4 regions of the Xenorhabdus aichiensis genome follow, and region 1 is predicted to be linked to each of the others. Evidence: predicted binding sites of a transcription regulator. Region 1 holds the regulator's gene; each other region holds the start of a gene.
The links. The regulator PurR, encoded in region 1, represses purine synthesis genes. The targets are predictions, from matches to a motif close to CANGCAAACGTTTGCNTG.
Positions count from the first base shown of each region.

Region 1 (3,188 bases):
AGCCAAAAACCCGATATTAAAAAGGAGCATGCAATGTCTTTTGAATTACCAGCATTACCTTATGCCAAAAATGCCCTGGAACCACACATTTCAGCAGAAACTCTGGAATATCATTACGGCAAACATCATAACGCCTACGTTGTGAACCTGAACAATCTGATTAAAGATACCGAATTTGCCGGAAAATCACTGGAAGAAATCATCAAGACATCCGAAGGCGGCATCTTCAATAACGCAGCACAAGTCTGGAATCATACTTTCTACTGGAATAGCCTGTCACCAAACGGTGGTGGTGAACCAACTGGAAAAGTGGCAGACGCTATTAACAGTGCTTTCGGCTCTTTTGCTGAATTCAAGCAGCAGTTTACTGATGCTGCCCTGAAAAATTTTGGTTCTGGTTGGACATGGCTAGTCAAGAAAGCTGACGGCAGCGTAGCTATCGTCAATACTTCCAATGCCGCAACTCCACTGACTGGTGAAGATAAACCTGTATTGACAGTTGATGTTTGGGAACACGCATATTACATCGATTACCGTAATGCGCGCCCTCAATATCTGGAGCATTTCTGGGCTCTGGTCAACTGGAAATTTGTTGAAGAAAATCTGGCTTAATGAGATAAACGCTCAAACCAGTTTGAAATAGTAAAGGGTAGACTTTCCCGATTCCATAAGTCTTGGATAACGAAAGTTTACCCTTAAAGCAAACAAAAGCAGGCAACGTTACACTTCAATTTTTTTCTAGACTAGGCAAAGACTTGCTAGAATAACAATCATTACTAATGCGCTACTGGCAGTCAATAATCCCAACTTCAGATCTGTATCCATAAACATCCTCAATGTGAAAATTAAGGTGCCGCAACACCATAAATTTTGAATGATTACTCACCCTATTACATAAAAAACATCATTTGACATTTAGTGCATATACTTTATAGCATCGATTATTACTTTCACTTTTGAGCTAGATCAGACAAAATTCAAGGTTTATCGCTAAGTTATTGCCAGCCTTCATCCTATATATAAATATACTGGCAAACGATTAACAAAGATCTATAAATTTAGACCATAAGGTCAGGAGTCTTTTTTATCATGGCAACGATTAAAGATGTGGCTAAACGCGCTGGTGTTTCAACCACAACCGTATCCCATGTTATCAATAAAACCCGTTTCGTCGCCGAAGATACAAAAATCGCAGTTTGGGCTGCCATTAAAGAACTAAACTATTCTCCCAGCGCCGTAGCCCGTAGTTTGAAGGTTAACCACACCAAATCCATTGGATTACTGGCAACTTCAAGCGAGGCACCTTATTTTGCCGAAATCATAGAATCCGTTGAAAATAGCTGCTATAGCAAAGGTTATACGTTGATTTTATGCAATTCTCACAACAATCTCGACAAGCAGAAAGCTTATCTCGCAATGCTCGCTCAAAAGCGTGTGGATGGTTTACTGGTAATGTGTTCAGAATATCCTGAACAACTTTTGGGCATGTTGGAAGATTATCGCAATATTCCCATGGTAGTCATGGACTGGGGCGAATCTAGAGGAGATTTCACCGATGCGATTATCGATAACGCCTTCCATGGTGGTTATTTGGCCGGTCGCTATCTTATTGAACGCGGTCACCGTGATATTGCTTCCATTCCTGGGCCACTAGCAAGAAATACAGGTGGCGGGCGTCATCAAGGTTTTCTCAAGGCACTGAAAGAGGCAAATATTGCCATTCGAAATGAGTGGATTGAGCAGGGCGATTTTGAGCCTGAATCTGGCTATCAAGCTATGTATAAGATCCTGAACCAGAAAAATCGCCCCACAGCCGTTTTCTGTGGTGGCGATGTGATGGCAATGGGGGCAATCTGTGCAGCCGATGAGCTAGGCTTACGTGTCCCTCAAGATATTTCCATCATTGGTTATGACAATATTCGTAACGCACGCTACTTCACGCCAGCGCTGACAACCATCCACCAACCTAAAGAACGTCTGGGGCAGATGGCCTTCTCGGCGTTACTGGACAGGATCATCAATAAGCGTGAAGATGCACAAACTATCGAAGTCCACCCGCGTCTTGTTGAGCGTCGATCTGTTGCAGATGGGCCTTTCATCGATTATCGCCGTTGACGATCAGTTCTCCTGCAGCCATTCAGCATTAAGTGTTTCACTATCTCCGAGATAATCAAGCAACCAGCTTAATGCGGGTGAATGGCTTTTTTGCGACCATGCCAAGCAACATGGGCTATCAGGCAATGGTTGTTCAAGCTCAAGTGCGATCAATTTTCCGCTGCGGATCAGTGGTAATGCACGATGCTTGGGCACCATTCCTACACACAGACCATCCATCAGGCAAGCCAACCCAATATCCCAATCAGGCACAATCAATCGCCGTTGATTATCCAAAGCCCATGTATCACGCTTGGGCAGGCTGCGAGAAGTATCTTCCAGGCACAAACTGGAATAAGCGCGCATCTGGTCGTCATTCAATTTTTCTGCTATCGAAACCAGTTCATGTGTAGGGCTGGCAACACATAACCACGGCATAAACCCCATATCCCTGAAACTATATCGTTCTCCAACCGGAGAAGCGCGTGTGGCGCCAATAGCGACATCAACCCGCCCATCCACCAATGCATCCCACACACCATTAAAAACTTCAGGATAGATAAACAACTCAATATCTGGAAAATGTCGATAAAAATCCAGAATAAGTTGGAGCGTTCGCTCAGGTTTTACAACTTGATCAACTGCAATACTGAACTGCCCTCGCCAACCATTAGCCACCTGCTGACATTGATGGCGAGTGTGATGCATTTTTTTGATAACAGAACGAGCTTCTTTAACAAAAATACCCCCCGCTTCCGTTAATTCTACATCACGGTGACGACGCTCAAATAAAGGTACAGCCAACCATTCTTCGAGTTGTTTTACCGTATAGCTGATAGCAGAAGGGACACGATGAAGCTCTGATGCAGCTGCACTGAAACTTCCTGTTCTGGCTACAGCATCAACAACTTCCAGCGAGTATTCAGACCACATATTTATTCCTTTCAATTTTTTTCATAACATGATGCAAATATTACCGTTTCACAAGTAAAAATCATGCCATATAGAATAAGCTTTATATCTCCTTATCAATTACCACATCAAGTTATTAACACAATGACAACAAATAAAAATTCCATTTCATTCATGTTTTA
Region 1 is NZ_JAQRFO010000009.1:32,684-35,871, forward strand. Features, by position in the region: gene sodB (superoxide dismutase [Fe]) at 34-612, shown strand; gene purR (HTH-type transcriptional repressor PurR) at 1,090-2,115, shown strand; gene punR (DNA-binding transcriptional activator PunR) at 2,119-3,027, opposite strand; gene punC (purine nucleoside transporter PunC) at 3,151-3,188, shown strand, end outside.

Region 2 (3,188 bases), on a different contig from region 1:
TGCCCCCATTGCCGCTGGCGGAAATATCACATTGATCCAGCCCCGCCCTGCAATTTTGACAATCAACGAAACCAGACAAAACAACAGTCCACAAACAATAAACCCACCCAGAGCCAGTTCATAGCCCAGAGGCAACAACAAAAGTACCGGCGAAATAAATGCAAAACTGGAGCCTAAATAAGCCGGAATTTTCCCTTTACAGATAAATAGATACAGCAATGTTCCAATACCATTGAACAGCAGAATGGTGGCAGGATTCACTTTAAATAAGATGGGAACCAAAACAGTTGCACCAAACATGGCAAACAAGTGCTGTAAACTCAAGGGAATGGTCTGTATCAGTGATGGCCTTTCGTCTACCCCAATAGTACGGCGGGTCATTATTTATATCCTCTATGTTACCTTGCTAGAAACCAAAAAAAGCCGGCTTTTCAGCCGGCTAAATGTTATTTAGTACCGAATATCTTATCGCCCGCATCCCCCAGGCCAGGAACAATATATCCATGCTCATTCAGACATTCGTCAATCGAGGCAGTATACAGTTCGACATCAGGATGGGCCTTCGCCAGTGCGGCAACCCCTTCTGGCGCAGCAACCAAAACCAATACCTTAATCACAGGGCATCCTGCCTTTTTCAGCAGATCAATCGTAGCAATCATAGAACCGCCGGTCGCCAGCATCGGATCAACAACCAAAGCCATGCGCTCACTAATATCAGAAACCAGTTTCTGAAAATAAGGTACAGGTTCGAACGTTTCTTCGTCACGATAAACACCGACAACACTGATCCGAGCACTTGGAATATTTTCCAATACGCCATCCATCATACCCAAACCGGCACGCAGGATAGGAACCACGGTAATTTTCTTCCCTTTAATCTGGTCTATCTCTACCGGACCACACCATCCTTCAATGGTCACTTTTTCTACTTCTAAATCAGCAGTTGCTTCATATGTCAGAAGACTACCCACTTCTGAGGCCAATTCACGAAAGCGCTTAGTGCTTATATCATGAGCTCGCATCAGGCCGAGTTTATGTTTAACTAATGGGTGTTGAACTTCAACGATCTTCATGAATTTCTCCTACTGTATATAGCCGGCAGATAAAAAAATCGCGGGATTATACCTCCTTTTCGACACCGAGCCACTATCAATCCATTGATTTTTATCAAGCATAAGCATTTTTCCTTTTATTTTTGTCTGGCAGGAAACCTGCATAAAGCTATCGCAAACGTTTGCTTAGACTGTTAGAATTGCCGCCGTTCTGTTTTATTCATTCAAATGCAACCGCCTGGGGGCTACGCAGTGACCAACAAAACCTCTCTTAGCTATAAAGATGCTGGTGTCGATATTGATGCTGGCAATACCTTAGTCAATCGTATCAAAGGTGTCGTGAAACAAACCCGTCGCCCTGAAGTGATGGGGGGATTAGGCGGTTTCGGGGCACTATGTGCGCTGCCACAGAAATATCGTGAACCTATCTTAGTTTCCGGTACAGATGGCGTTGGCACCAAGCTGCGTCTGGCTATGGATCTGAAACGCCACGATACCATCGGGGTTGATTTGGTCGCCATGTGTGTCAATGATCTGGTTGTTCAGGGAGCCGAACCACTTTTCTTCCTTGATTACTATGCAACAGGCAAACTGGATGTTGATACCGCAGCCAGTGTCATTACTGGTATTGCCGAAGGTTGCAAACAGTCTGGCTGTGCCCTGGTCGGTGGTGAAACCGCCGAGATGCCGGGCATGTATCATGGCGAAGATTACGATGTGGCAGGTTTCTGTGTCGGCGTAGTGGAAAAATCAGAGATCATTGATGGCAGCCAAGTTCAAGTGGGTGATGCGCTAATTGCACTGGCATCCAGTGGACCACATTCCAATGGTTATTCATTGATCCGTAAAATCCTTGACGTTAGCCAGACCAATCCGGAAACAACAGAGCTTGAAGGCAAATCGCTGGCAGATCATTTGCTCATCCCAACCCGAATTTATGTCAAGCCTGTTCTTGAACTGATTGAACAGTTCGAGATCCACGCCATTGCCCATCTGACTGGCGGCGGCTTCTGGGAAAATATTCCCCGCGTTCTACCGGAAAATATGCAGGCCAGAATCAATGCCTCCAGTTGGCAATGGCCAGCTATCTTTACGTGGTTGCAGCAGGCAGGCAATGTCAGCAATCACGAGATGTATCGCACATTTAACTGCGGAGTAGGCATGATCATCGCTCTGCCACAATCTCAGGTAGAACAAGCGGTTGAATGGCTGAACGCGGCAGGTGAAAACGCTTGGCAGATTGGTACTATTACCGAATTTGACACCAATACTGAACTGAACACCAACGAGCAACAAGTTATCATCAGCGAATGAAAACCATGAAAAAAATTGTCGTCTTGGTTTCCGGTAATGGCAGCAATCTTCAATCCATTATAGACGCCAGCCAGCAAAACCGGATTAATGGGCATATCTGTGCGGTATTCAGTAATAACGCCAATGCCTATGGCCTGCAACGTGCAGAACAAGCAGATATTCCCGCCCATTTCCTCAATCCGCAAGCGTTCCCAGATCGCACTGCTTATGATTGCGCCCTGCTCACAGCCATTGATCAATATCAGCCAGATTTAGTGGTTTTAGCGGGCTACATGAGAATACTATCGCCTGATTTTGTGCAGCACTACCGTGGGCGCATGCTCAATATACATCCTTCTCTGCTGCCCAAATACCCCGGCCTGCATACTCACCGCAAAGCCATTGAGAATGGTGATCAAGAACATGGCACTTCCGTCCATTTTGTTACCGAAGAGCTTGACGGTGGTCCCGTTATTTTACAGGCTAAGGTGCCGATTTTTGGGGAAGATCAGGAAGAGGATGTTATCGGGAGAGTTCAGGCTCAAGAGCATGATATCTATCCGCTGGTCATTGGCTGGTTCTTAGATGGGCGCCTGAGCATGAGCGATAATATAGCAATACTGGATGGCAAAGCACTGCCACAGCAGGGTTACGCCTCAGAATAATCTATATTGCTAGACCGCAAACTTACAGCATTGTGTTAAGACGAAACGTGTTAAGGTAAGACGCGTTAAGATGATACTTTGCTGTAAGTCATCATTTCAGATTAAATTCTTTTATATACCCAGCAAATCGGCTATTTATTCATCTAATAAAATATTAATCTGGCAATAATTATGTATC
Region 2 is NZ_JAQRFO010000018.1:25,232-28,419, forward strand. Features, by position in the region: partial or broken gene uraA (uracil permease) at 1-381, opposite strand, end outside; gene upp (uracil phosphoribosyltransferase) at 447-1,073, opposite strand; gene purM (phosphoribosylformylglycinamidine cyclo-ligase) at 1,305-2,366, shown strand; gene purN (phosphoribosylglycinamide formyltransferase) at 2,372-3,010, shown strand.
Region 2: purM (phosphoribosylformylglycinamidine cyclo-ligase) is a predicted target of PurR. The motif match lies at 1,224-1,241, and genes of this name have one in related genera.

Region 3 (3,188 bases), on a different contig from region 1:
TTTTGAGGGTAGATAAAATTCATTACCAATGGAACACTGGTCGCCGACTAATAAGACACTCAATGTCCATAAATAGTTCCAAAAATTTTTAGTGTTCTATTTCTGGTAGTGGCCGGTGTCAACATAACACCAATGAGGGTAATAATAATGAAACGCAATCTTCTTGCAGTGGTAATCCCAGCTCTGCTGGTCGCTGGTACAGCTAACGCGGCTGAAGTCTATAACAAAGACGGCAACAAAATCGACGTTTACGGTAAAGTAGACGTTCGTCATATGTTCGGTAAGTCTAAAGACTACAAAGCAGACAAAGAACATGGTGATGATTCCCGTGCACGTCTGGGCGTTAAAGGCGAAACTCAGATCAATGATCAGCTGACTGGCTTTGGTCGTTATGAAACCGAATGGAAATCTAACAACACCGAAGCATCAGGCAGCACTTATAAAACTCGTCTGGCGTACGCTGGTCTGAAATTTGCCAACTATGGTTCACTGGATTACGGCCGTAACTACGGTGTAGTTTATGATACTGCTGCATGGACTGACGTTCTGCCTCTGTTTGGTGGCGATTCCATGGCTCAAACTGACAACTACATGACCGGTCGTTCTACTGGCCTGTTAACTTATCGTAACAATGACTTCTTCGGTCTGGTTGATGGCCTGAACTTTGCTCTGCAATATCAAACCAAAAACCACGAAAATACCATCAACGAGCGTAAGCGTTTAGAAGCTAACGGTGATGGCTACGGTCTGTCTACTTCTTATGATGTCGGTTACGGTATCACTCTGGGTGCTGGTTATTCAAACTCTGCGCGTGCTAAAGACCAGAAAGTCTCTGAAGCATCAGGTAAACGTGCTGAAGCATGGGATATCGGTGCAAAATATGATGCCAATAACGTTTATCTGGCAGCTTTGTACGGTGAAACCCGTAACATGACCAGATTTGGCGCAGATAAAAGCACGCTCGGCAAAAACATCGCTAACAAAACTCAGAACGTTGAATTAGTTGCCCAGTATTATTTCTCTGACTTCGGTCTGAAACCATCTCTGGCTTATGTTCAGTCTAAAGGTAAAGACCTGAATGATGATGCTGGTATTGACAATTCAAATGGTAAAAAATACTCTAGCAACCACGACCTGATGAAATACGTTTCTATCGGTACTTACTACTACTTCAACAAAAACCTGTCTACTTTCGTTGATTACAAAATCAACCTGTTGAACAAAAATGAGTTCACTAGAGACGCAGGTATCAGCACTGACAACGTATTCGGTGTAGGTCTGACTTACCAGTTCTAATTACAGTTGATGAATTGTTTAGCTCAAAGTTAAACAGAACCATCTCTGAAAAGCAGCGCTTAGGCGCTGCTTTTTTACGTTTTACTTTACTGTTTTTTATGACATTTTCTTCACTCCGTAAACTACTTCACAAGATTGTCTTCTTTTTGCTACAAATTGTTGGCAAACGAGTGCCTTGAGGTTACCCTGAGCGGTGTATAACTTATTTTTTGGGCTTAACTCTCCGAGTCTTGGAATCAAAAAAATGTTTGAAAAAATTACAGCAGCACCTGCCGACCCTATTCTTGGTTTAGCGGATAGCTTTAAAGCTGATCCTCGTGAAAATAAAATCAATCTGGGTATCGGTGTTTACAAAGACGAAACTGGTAAAACCCCTGTCCTGACCACCGTTAAAAAAGCAGAAAAGTTCCTGCTGGAAAACGAAACCACCAAAAATTATCTGGCGATTAGTGGGTTACCTGAATTTGGCCGCGTCACTCAGGAACTGCTCTTCGGCAACACCAGCGCTATCATTACTGACAAACGTGCCCGTACGGTACAAAGCCCAGGCGGAACCGGTGCACTACGCACTGCTGCTGATTTTATTGCTAAACAGACCAATGCAAAACGTGTCTGGATCAGTAATCCAACATGGCCAAACCATAAAGGCGTTTTCTCTAGCGCTGGGTTAGAAATCCGCGAGTACCAATATTACAATGCAGAAAAACACGCTCTGGATTTTGATGGCATGCTGGCTAGCCTGTCTGAAGCTCAAGCGGGTGATGTTGTTCTGCTTCACGGTTGCTGTCATAACCCAACCGGTATCGATCCAACGGCTGAACAGTGGCAGAAACTGGCAGATTTATCTGCGGCAAACGGCTGGCTGCCCGTGTTTGATTTCGCTTATCAGGGTTTTGCCAGAAGTTTGGATGAAGATGCAGAAGGCCTGCGTATTTTTACCAAAAACCATAATGAACTGATCGTTGCCAGCTCTTACTCCAAAAACTTTGGCCTGTACAATGAGCGTGTAGGTGCCTGCACCATCGTTGCAACTGACAGCGATACCGCAGAAAGAGCATTCAGTCAGGCGAAATCTATTGTTCGTACTAACTACTCTAACCCACCAGCACACGGCGCTTCTGTTGTTACTACAATTCTGTCCAATGACGAACTGAAAGCAGAATGGATCCAAGAACTGGCGACTATGCGTGAACGCATTCGTCGTATGCGCCAGCTGTTTGTGAACACCTTGCAGGAAAAGGGTGCGAAACAAGACTTTAGCTTTATTATTAGCCAAAATGGTATGTTTTCATTCAGCGGTCTGACTAAAGAACAAGTTGACCGTCTGCGTGAAGAATTCGGTATTTATGCGGTCAGCTCTGGGCGCATTAACGTAGCGGGCTTAACACTGGAGAACATGGTTCCTCTGTGTGAAGCTATTGTTGCAGTACTCTAGTTTTTCTGAGTACCAAGATCTCCCTCAATCACAAAGCCGCTGAAAAAGCGGCTTTTATCTTCCGAACAATTAAAAACGCATCAATCAATCTTGCAGGAATGGATTAGTTTTACGTTCATGACCCAATGTTGACATCGGCCCATGTCCGGGAATAAAGTGGAAATCATCACCTAATGGAATTACTTTTTCTTTAATGGATTGAATCAAATCATCATAATTACCACCCGGAAAATCCGTACGGCCAATACTGCCCTTAAACAACACATCTCCCATTGAGATTAATTTATCGGTATGATTAACAAAGATGATATGCCCTGGTGTATGCCCTGGGCAATACAAAACAGAGAATTCGATATTACCAATCTGCAATGTATCCCCTTCATCCAACCAGCGTTCTGGTGTAAAAGATGGACACGCCTCAGCACCAAACATCTGGCATTGAACTTCCAGCGCTTCT
Region 3 is NZ_JAQRFO010000014.1:32,853-36,040, forward strand. Features, by position in the region: gene PSI22_RS08430 (porin) at 148-1,296, shown strand; gene PSI22_RS08435 (amino acid aminotransferase) at 1,541-2,731, shown strand; gene PSI22_RS08440 (MBL fold metallo-hydrolase) at 2,816-3,188, opposite strand, start outside.
Region 3: PSI22_RS08435 (amino acid aminotransferase) is a predicted target of PurR. The motif match lies at 1,456-1,473, and genes of this name have one in related genera.

Region 4 (3,188 bases), on a different contig from region 1:
TGAACATATCGTGGCTATGACGAACGATCCCAGGAGCACAGGCATACAGTGCAAAGGCGATCCATATGCGACTATTGGTGAAATTCTGTACATCAAATGCACGGCGAGCCAGAAGAATGAAGAATGAAAAATTAATTATGGAGAAAAATAAAGTGGCTGTTCTTGCGGCGTCATACATAGGCAGCCATTGAGACAATAAATGAGTAAATGTAGTGGCTGTCCAATAATATAGCGGGGGCTTTTCCATGAAAGGTTCACCGGCATTGATGGGGACTAGCCAATTACCTGTTTCATACATTGTCTGGATCATACCAAAACTATAATTTTCATCCTGTTTCCAAGGAGTATGACTATAAATTCCCGGCAATAGATAAAGTAACATGAATGCCACAAATAGGAATAATGCCTTGATATCTGTGTTCGAAAATCTATGAATATTATTCATCATTAATTACCAAAGTTAAGAAATATAAATTAATTAAATTGAACGGCTATTCAGTGTTTAAATGTCAAATATTAGACAATAATGGATTCGATGGATTAATGCAATAGTGTTTTATATTATTTAGTTTGATGTTTTGTGCGTATATAGAATGGTTTTATGATAAGAGAATATTGTTTCTTATTGAATTTATTGCAAATAATTTTCATTTATAACTATTACTCAAGATAATAGTTGTTATAGTGTATTTTTCTTGTTGAGGTTTTATTGAAATAAATCTCATTGAGAGATGAAGTTAATATTATATTTGCATATTATTCTATATAAATTATTGTTGTAAATAGAAAGTTGGTCATATTTGTATTTTTTATATTAAACTAATTTCTTTAATAATAAATAATATTATTTATATTAATATGTGTATAATCAATGTTATCTATAATAAGTAAAGTTATTTTTTAAAGTTACCCATATTTTAATAATATTAATCTATATTTTGTTTTTTTAATTAATATTCAAATTATGCTTATGATATATTTATATATTTATATATTTATATATTTATATATTTATATATTTATATATTTATATATTTATATATTTATATGAAAGAGTGTTTTTCGATTAAATATGAATTTTGACAAAATTGTGGGCGATTTTTTCTGGTTTTTAGGCTATGTTTAATAGCTAGTTTAGCTCTTTAAAAGTTGGTAGAGTTTTAGGCTCTTAAAAAGAGATTTTAAAACAAATAGATACTTTTAGAGTGTTCTCCGTACATACGGAGATAAACCTCATTAAAAATTAATGATATAGAGTACGTTCGAGTGTTCTCCGTACATACGGAGATAAACCGATCCCGCGCAGCGTTTCCTGATGATGCAATCCGTGTTCTCCGTACATACGGAGATAAACCGGTTAATTGCCGCCGAAGGTTTTGACGCATTACGTGTTCTCCGTACATACGGAGATAAACCGATTTGGGTATTGTCGGTTTTAAGAATCGATATGTGTTCTCCGTACATACGGAGATTACCCACAACAAATTTTATGATTATCTCTTGATTCTCATCCCTTATTCACTGGATAATCATTCGCCTCAAATTCTCTCTCCATTTTTTTACCTGAAAAGCCAAACGATTGCGTATAGAAGTGGCTGCACTAATGAGTACAGCACTGATTTTAAATATCTTATGACGTAATCGTTTTCGTTGGGTGGAGTGGAGAGCGATAGCGTTAAAAATTCAACATAATGGCAGGGGAAAGACATGTCTGGCATGCAGGCACCAACTCAATGCAAACTCGATAAGTATTTTAAGATTACTGAACGCGGAACGACGGTACGTCAGGAAATTTTGGCTGGATTGACGACATTTCTGGCGATGGTCTATTCCGTTATCGTTGTGCCGGGCATGCTGGGGCAAGCCGGATTTCCTCATACAGCGGTCTTTATTTCTGTATGTTTGGTGACGGGTATTGGCTCATTATTGATGGGATTGTGGGTTAACCTGCCGATGGCGATTGGCTGTGCAATCTCGCTGACCGCATTTACGGCGTTTAGTCTGGTTTTAGGCCAGCAGGTGAGTATTCCCGTGGCGCTGGGTGCCGTTTTCCTGATGGGATGCCTGTTTACGGTGATTTCAGTGACGGGGATTCGGGCTTGGATCTTGCGCAATATGCCAATGGGAATTGCTCATGGAACCGGTATTGGTATCGGGTTGTTTCTGTTGCTGATTGCGGCAAATGGTGTGGGGATGGTGATTAAAAACCCTCATGCCGGTTTACCGGTTGCTTTTGGCTCATTGACTGCATTTCCCGTGATAATGGCACTATTAGGCCTGGCGGCGATTATTGGTCTGGAAAGGAAGAAAGTACCCGGTGGTATTTTGTTGGTCATTATCGTCATCTCAATTATTGGCCTGATTTTCGATCCCGCAGTGAAATATCAAGGATTGTTTAAACTGCCAACGCTGGGAGAAGATGGGCTGTCTCTGATGTTTAGCATGGATATTATGGGGGCTTTGCAGCCGGTGGTGTTGCCGAGTGTCTTGGCGTTGGTGATGACAGCGATATTTGATGCTACAGGGACAATTCGAGCCGTAGCAGGGCAAGCTAACCTGTTGGATAAAGGCGGCCAGATTATCAATGGAGGCAAAGCACTGACGGCCGATTCCGTAAGCAGTATCTTTGCAGGCGCGATTGGGTCTTCTCCCGCTGCTGTCTATATTGAATCCGCTGCGGGTACTGCCGCTGGAGGTAAGACAGGTTTAACCGCAGCGGTTGTGGGTATTCTGTTCCTGCTGATTTTATTCCTTTCTCCGTTGTCGTACCTGGTTCCGGCCTATGCGACAGCTCCCGCTTTGATGTATGTCGGGCTACTGATGTTGAGCAACGTACGGAAGCTGAATTTCGATGATTCTGTCGAGGCTATGTCAGGATTACTGTGTGCGGTGTTTATTGTACTGACTTGTAATATCGTCACCGGTATCATGCTAGGGTTCAGTGCGTTGGTTGTCGGGCGAGTTTTCTCTGGTGAATGGCGTAAACTGAATATCGGTACGGTGATCATTGCTATCGTGCTAGTGATATTTTATGCCGGAAATTGGGCTATCTAAACAAAAAAATCATGCGCAGACGGTCAAGGTTTGCGCATACTTCCTCCCGTCGGATAAATTTTAAAACGTGTTAATTTTTCAGCACACTCCCGCCGATAAGTATAAAATAGACTAATGACTTGCTGGTCATTGAT
Region 4 is NZ_JAQRFO010000029.1:27,504-30,691, reverse strand. Features, by position in the region: gene PSI22_RS13560 (ArnT family glycosyltransferase) at 1-7, opposite strand, end outside; gene PSI22_RS13555 (NCS2 family permease) at 1,708-3,054, shown strand.
Region 4: PSI22_RS13555 (NCS2 family permease) is a predicted target of PurR. The motif match lies at 1,635-1,652, and genes of this name have one in related genera.